2 regions of the Martinezella sp. CNPSo 3964 genome follow, and region 1 is predicted to be linked to the other one. Evidence: riboswitches for the same ligand, from Rfam matches in the RefSeq annotation. Region 1 holds a riboswitch; the other holds the start of a gene.
What was found. Region 1 has a riboswitch for S-adenosylmethionine ahead of AC13Q5_RS21775 (O-succinylhomoserine sulfhydrylase). Riboswitches for the same ligand answer to the same signal wherever they lie in the genome.
Positions count from the first base shown of each region.

Region 2: linked by a shared signal. The riboswitch ahead of metA (homoserine O-acetyltransferase MetA) and the one ahead of AC13Q5_RS21775 (O-succinylhomoserine sulfhydrylase) in region 1 are both predicted to bind S-adenosylmethionine.

Region 1 covers NZ_JBXSOW010000007.1:130,787-134,186, forward strand. The annotation lists tRNA gene AC13Q5_RS21765 (tRNA-Gly) at 1-28, opposite strand, end outside; gene AC13Q5_RS21770 (2'-deoxycytidine 5'-triphosphate deaminase) at 87-1,181, opposite strand; SAM riboswitch at 1,254-1,332, shown strand; gene AC13Q5_RS21775 (O-succinylhomoserine sulfhydrylase) at 1,376-2,563, shown strand; gene AC13Q5_RS21780 (DNA helicase) at 2,641-3,354, opposite strand.
Region 2 covers NZ_JBXSOW010000003.1:348,218-351,617, forward strand. The annotation lists gene AC13Q5_RS12105 (vWA domain-containing protein) at 1-735, opposite strand, end outside; gene metA (homoserine O-acetyltransferase MetA) at 739-1,665, opposite strand; SAM riboswitch at 1,714-1,791, opposite strand; gene AC13Q5_RS12115 (hypothetical protein) at 2,057-2,554, shown strand; gene AC13Q5_RS12120 (NUDIX hydrolase) at 2,601-3,023, opposite strand; gene AC13Q5_RS12125 (AAA family ATPase) at 3,023-3,400, opposite strand, start outside.

The sequences.
Region 1 (3,400 bases):
TGCTGCTCTACCATTGAGCTACACCCGCCTGCACCCTTGAGATGTCCAACAGTTGGCGGCCTCTGTCAAGGCCGCCAAATAGTCGATCAAAGCCGGAAGTGCTTCGAGAGCTTCAGGCCCTGTGCCTGATAGTTCGAGCCGAGGCCCGAGCCGTAAAGGCTGCTCGGCTGCTCCAGCATGTGTTCATAGATCAGGCGGCCGACGATCTGGCCGTCCTCGAGGATGAAGGGCACTTCGTGGCTGCGCACTTCGAGCACCGCGCGGCTGCCACGGCCGCCGGCCGGCGCATGGCCGAAACCGGGATCGAAAAAGCCGGCATAATGGACGCGGAATTCGCCGACCAGCGGATCGAACGGCGTCATCTCTGCGGCAAAGTGCGGCGGCACATGCACCGCTTCGCGCGAAACGAGGATATAGAACTCATCGGGATCGAGGATCAGCTCGGTGCGGCCGCGGCTGTAGAGCGGCTCCCAGAAATCGAAGATATCGTGCTGGGCCTTCTTGTCGACATCGACGACGGCCGTGTGGTGCTTGCCGCGATAGCCGATCAGCCCTTCCTTGTCACCGGCAAGATCGATCGACAGCGCGATGCCGCCGCCGGTGATGTTCGGCTTCTTGCTGGCAACAAGCGTTTCCGTCTCGTGCAGCGCCAGCAGCTCCGGCTCGGTGAGCAGGGCCTGGCCGACACGGAAGCGGATCTGCGACAGGCGCGAGCCGCGGCGGACGACGATCGGGAAGGTGCGCGGGCTGATTTCGAGATAGAGTGGGCCGGAATAGCCGGCCGGGATCTTGTCGAACTCCTGCGCCCGGTCGGTGATGACGCGGGTGAAGATGTCGAGACGGCCGGTGGAGCTCTTCGGATTGGCCGAAGCCGACATGTCCTCAGGCAGGTCGAGACGCTCCATCAGCGGCACGATATAGACGCAACCCGTTTCGAGCACAGCGCCTTCGGAGAGATCGATGACGTGCAACTTCAGCCGGTCGAGCTTGTCGGCGACCAGATGGGACGGGCCGGGCATGAAGCTGGCGCGGACGCGAAAAGCATGCGAGCTAAGCCTGAGATCAAGGCTTGCCGGCTGGATCTGATCGACGTCCAGTTCTCTCTCACTCGTCAGACGCCCCGTTTCAAAGAGCGCTGCGATGGCGCGATCAGCCAAGATTCCAGTATTGCGAGCCATCATGCCTCTCTCATAATTTGTCGCAGACAAAACCAAACTCGGGGAATTGACGCAAGCCGTCAACGGCAGTATTGCAACTTATCCCGTGGTGATTTGGCCGGTCGGCTTGCAGCCACGTTAAACAAATGGCTAAAAAGACCGGGGTTGAACCGGTCTGCTTTCGCGACCGGTTTTTTTGTTTTGAAAGTGGTGATGGCATGAGCAAGACTTGGCGCCCCGCAACCCAGCTCGTACACAACGGAACGCTCCGTTCGCAGTTCGGCGAGACCTCCGAAGCAATCTACCTGACCCAGGGCTTCGTCTATGACACCTCGGAAGCCGCGGAAGCCCGCTTCAAGGGCGAGACGGATGGCTTCATCTACGCCCGCTACGGCAGCCCGACCAACGACATGTTCGAGAAGCGCATGTGCGCTCTGGAAGGCGCTGAAGATGCCCGCGCCACCGCGTCCGGCATGGCCGCCGTTTCCGCCGCCATCCTCTGCCAGCTGAAGGCCGGTGACCATATCGTCGCGGCCCGCGCGCTCTTCGGCTCCTGCCGCTGGGTGGTCGAGACGCTCGCGCCGAAATACGGCATTGAATGCACACTGGTCGATGGCCGCTTCACCGAGAACTGGGAAAAGGCAATCCGCCCGAACACCAAGGTCTTCTTCCTCGAAAGCCCGACCAACCCGACGCTGGAAGTGGTCGATATTGCCGCCGTCGCCAAGCTCGCCAACCAGATCGGCGCCAAGGTGGTGGTCGATAACGTCTTTGCGACGCCGCTCTTCCAGAAGCCGCTCGAACTCGGCGCCCATATCGTCGTCTATTCCGCCACCAAGCATATCGACGGCCAGGGCCGTTCGCTCGGCGGCGTCATCCTTTCCGACAAGCAGTGGATCGACGAGAACCTGCAGGACTATTTCCGCCATACCGGCCCGGCCATGTCGCCGTTTACCGCCTGGACGCTGCTGAAGGGCATCGAGACCCTGCCGCTGCGCGTTGCGCAGCAGACGGCGAATGCCTCCAAGGTTGCGGATTTCCTCGCCGAGCAAGGAAACAAGGTCGCTCGCGTGATCTATCCGGGCCGCAAGGATCATCCGCAGGCCGATATCATCGCCAAGCAGATGAGCGGCGGCTCGACCCTCGTCGCCTTTGAGCTCAAGGGCGGCAAGGAAGCGGCCTTCAAGCTGCAGAACGCGCTTGATATCGTGAAGATTTCCAACAATCTCGGCGACTCGAAGAGCCTGATCACCCATCCGGCCACGACGACGCACAAGAACCTCACGGACGAAGCCCGCGCCGAGCTCGGCATTTCGCCGGGCACCGTGCGCTTCTCCGCCGGCATCGAAGACGGCACCGATCTGGTCGAGGATTTCGCCCGCGCGCTCGAGCAGGTTTCCGCCTGATATCAATCGAGCCGCCCGGAAGCTTTCCGGGCGGCTCGACCTGCCCTCATCGGGCAATGGCAGGATGTGGCAGCCTGTCAGCCGGCAGCCTTGAACTGAACCCGACCGTTGTTCAGGAAGACCATCTTGTCGAACAGCTTGAGATCTAGCGGATTCGGCAGGCGGACATCCGACAGATCCGGCACGGGCTTCAGCGCCGGATCATAAGACCGGTCGATCTGCGAGACGAAGACGACGATCACGCCTCTGGCACGCGCAAACGCCTTCAATGTCTGAACCTGGGTCATCAGTTCCGGCTTCTCCCGCTTCTGATCCAGCAGCTGCAGAAAATCGACCACCGCCAGCGTGCCGCGCGACGCCTGGGCCAGCCTCTCGACGATATAGTCACCACTGATGGCGTCGGAATTGTCGAACTCGAACAGATCAGCAAACTCCGCATGATCGGCACCGATCACCGGGAAACGGTCCAGAACGACCCTTTCCGTGTCTTCCAGCGTAAAGAAGACGCCGCGATTGCCAGCCTTCATGGCTTCGACGGCGAGCCTCAAGCTCATCAAGGTCTTGCCGTGGCCGGGCCGCGCGCCGACAAGTACCAGATCGCCCGGGCTCAAACGCGAATACAGCTCGCCGACGGGCACGGCTGAGCTCGTTTTGCTGGCAAGCAAGCTCCAGCCTTCAAAACCTTCGCCGGCCGCAACGCGATCCAACGCGGCGTGCAAGGGGATATTCTGCTGGCGAGACAGAAGTTTCGCCTTACGCTTCAAATGATAAACAGGGGCAGAAAGCCTCATCTAAACCTCCTATTGCGAGCAATGACCGCAACCCCTCCTTATGCCA
Region 2 (3,400 bases), on a different contig from region 1:
GACGTCGAAGAACATCAGGAGCTTCACCGCGTTGCGGCGCTCGGGCCGCGTCTGGACATCGAGATAGCCATGTTCGGCGGTGGAGCGGATGGTGCCGGAGAGATCCAGCTCCTCGGCTGCTCCCTCGCGGACCCAGCGGCGCAGGCGCTTCAGCGCCACCTTGATGTTGCGGGTGCCGAGCTCGACGCCGTCGTCGAGATTCTTGAAGTCGCGCCGATCCCAGACCTTGACCGCGCGGCGGTGGCGCGAGGTTTCCTGGCCGATCCGTACGCCTTCGGGATTGTAGCCATAGGCGCCGAAGGGCGAGGTTCCCGCCGTGCCGATCCATTTCGAGCCGCCCTGATGCCGGCCTTTCTGCTCGGCCAGCCGCTCGCGCAGCGTCTCCATCAGCTTCTCGAAGCCGCCAAGCGCCTCGATCTCTCTTCTTTCCTCTTCGGTCAGATGTCGTTCGGCAAGCTTGCGAAGCCATTCCTCGGGGATAGCGGTCGGCTCAATAGCTTCTCCATCAGCATTGGCGCCGATTGCTTCGACGCCGCGGAAATAATCGGCGAAGACCTGGTCGAAGCGATCGATGAAGCGCTCGTCCTTGATCAGCGTCGTGCGCGCCAGATAGTAGAAGGCCTCGACATCGTAATCGGCTATCCCCTCTTCCATTCCCTCAAGCAGCGACAGAAATTCCCGGAGCGTCACCGGGACCTTTGCTTCCTTGAGTTTCAGGAAGAAGGGAATGAACAAGCCTCAAGTCCTTTCCTGGCCGATCTCCTCCAGATCATACGGCGTGGTCTGGTAGATCTCGTTGATCCAGTTGCCGAAGAAGAGATGCGCATGGCTGCGCCACCGGTTCTGCGGCGGGATTTCCGGGTCGTTATGCGGGAAGTAGTTGTGCGGCATCTTGATCGGCACGCCCGCATTCACATCCCGAAAATATTCGTCCGCCAGCGAGGTGGAATCATACTCCACGTGATTGAACATGTAGAGCCGGTTGCAGGCCTGTTCGTGCACGAGGCAGACGCCCATCTCGCTTGAATCCATCAGGATCTGCAGGCCCGGCACTTTCTCGATGTCGGCGCGCTTCACCTCCGTCCAGCGCGAGACCGGAATGGCGAAATCGTCGGAAAAGCCGTTGAGATAGACCGAGGAGGGCTTCAGGTTCTGGTGGCGATAGACGCCGAAGGCTTTTTCCTTGAGCGTGTATTTCGGCACGTTGTGGAAATGGTAGATCGCCGCCATCGCGCCCCAACAGACGTTCAGCGTCGAATGAACATTGGTCGTCGTCCACTCGAAGATCTCCTGCATTTCCTTCCAGTAGGTGACGTCTTCATAGTCCAGCAGCTCGATCGGAGCGCCCGTGATGATGAAGCCGTCGAACTTGCGGTGCTTCACCTCTTCCCAGGTCTCGTAGAAGGCAAGAAGATGCTCCTCGGAGGTGTTTTTGGCTTTGTGGGCGCCGATGCGCACCAGCGAAAACTCCACCTGCAGCGGCGACGCACCGACGAGGCGCGCCATCTGGACCTCGGTCTTGATCTTGTTCGGCATGAGGTTGAGAAGCCCGATCTGAAGAGGGCGGATATCCTGACGGAACGCCACCGTTTCGGTCATCACCCGCACACCCTCGCTCTGGAGGGTCTCAAACGCGGGGAGCGTATCGGGAATCTTGATGGGCATTTTTTCACTCGCCAAATACAAAAAAACCGGCCGCGATCATGAATCGCTACCGGTCCGCACGCGGCCCTTTAGCGACTTATTTAACGTGGCTGCAAGCCGGCCGGCCAAATCACCACGAGAGAGATTTCATAAACCTGTCATTCCGGCGGGTCAATGGGTAAGCCCTTGAGGGTAAGGCTGTGAACTCGGGTGAATTGAAGATGTCCGGGAGCCTCGGCGGGTTGCCTATCCTTTGCTCGTTGCGCTGAAAGATGGTGGCGAATGGCGGATCGACAGCCTGAAACACAGTCATTTGGGTACAGAACGCGGGATTGTCATCATTCTGATCTAGACTGTATGTCCACAACGTCTGCTTTCGAGACGCAAGCCGACTTTGTAGAATGGAACGAACATGACGCTGGATACGATACTGCCTTTTCTAGGCCATTCCGAACAAGATCCAGGGCTGGCCGACTTGTTGGCCTCCGTCGGGTTCGACGTTTCCCTGATGCCCGGGCGAGCCCAGCGTGGTGCCGGCACCGGACACTGCGAGCTAAACTCCCTTGGCATTGAACTCGCCTTCGACTTTCATACTGGCTATAAAACCAGGTTCGGAATGCCCAGGGATGGTGGCAAAGCGATCCTTTCGGCGATCTTTGCGTATGGCAAGCCCAGCGACATGCGTGCAGCCTATGTCGGGCCGATACCGTTCAGCCGCGGTCCGATTCACAACCGCGACGACGCTTTGCTAGAATTCGGTTTGCCTGTGCGGACCGAAGAAGAGGATGGCACTGTCGAATGGGACCAATGGGTGAAAGACGGCGTGCAGGTGCGTACGGAATACTTTGACGACGGCTCCCTTTTTATCTGCACCTACTCGGTACCCTTTATCAAAACCGTATCCAGCTAGCACAGCCACGGCAGATGAAGGCAATTCCGACTCGCGTTGGTGGCCCTTACAGGTGCTCAAGGAAGTGCTGCATACCATAGCCGAGGCGCTGCCTTGTCACGGCGATCGGCAGCCAGAAGAAGCGGAAGCGAATGGGGTCGCTGCCGTCGAACGGCGTCATCTCGAAATGGAACCAGGTATCCGGTGTTGCTTCGGGCAGGGTGCAGCGGAAATAGTGTCTCTGATGATGGTATTCGCGCCCGTCCTTTTCTAAGCGGTAGTCATGAATGCCGAGCGGATATAGATCGCCCGCCGCAAGCCCGGTCTCTTCTTCGAATTCGCGCGCTGCCGCCAGAGCCAAATCTTCGCCATCCTCGACCGTGCCGCCCGGAACCTGCGGCTCAATGGTGGGAAAATCCGGTTCGTCAAAAACAAGCAGATGCCCGTCCCGAACGGCGTAGATCAGAACCTTGACGGCATCGGGCTGCATCATTTCCCTTGCCCTCGCGCCATGAAGGCCAGCCGTTCGAAGAGATGGACGTCCTGCTCGTTCTTCAGCAATGCGCCATGCAGCTTCGGCAGCGCGTTCTTCGCATCGGCGCGCAGCGTTTCGGGATCGACGTCGTCGGCGACCAGCAGGCGAATCCAGTCGAGGGCTTCCGAGGTCGAAGGCTTTTTCTTCAGGCCCGGTACGTCTCGAATTTCGAAGAATTGCGTCAGCGCCGCATGGACGAGCGCCTGCTTGATGCCGGGATAATGCACCTCGACGATGCGCTTCAGCGTCTCCATGTCGGGAAAGCGGATATAGTGGAAGAAGCAGCGACGCAGGAAGGCGTCCGGCAATTCCTTCTCGTTGTTCGAGGTAAT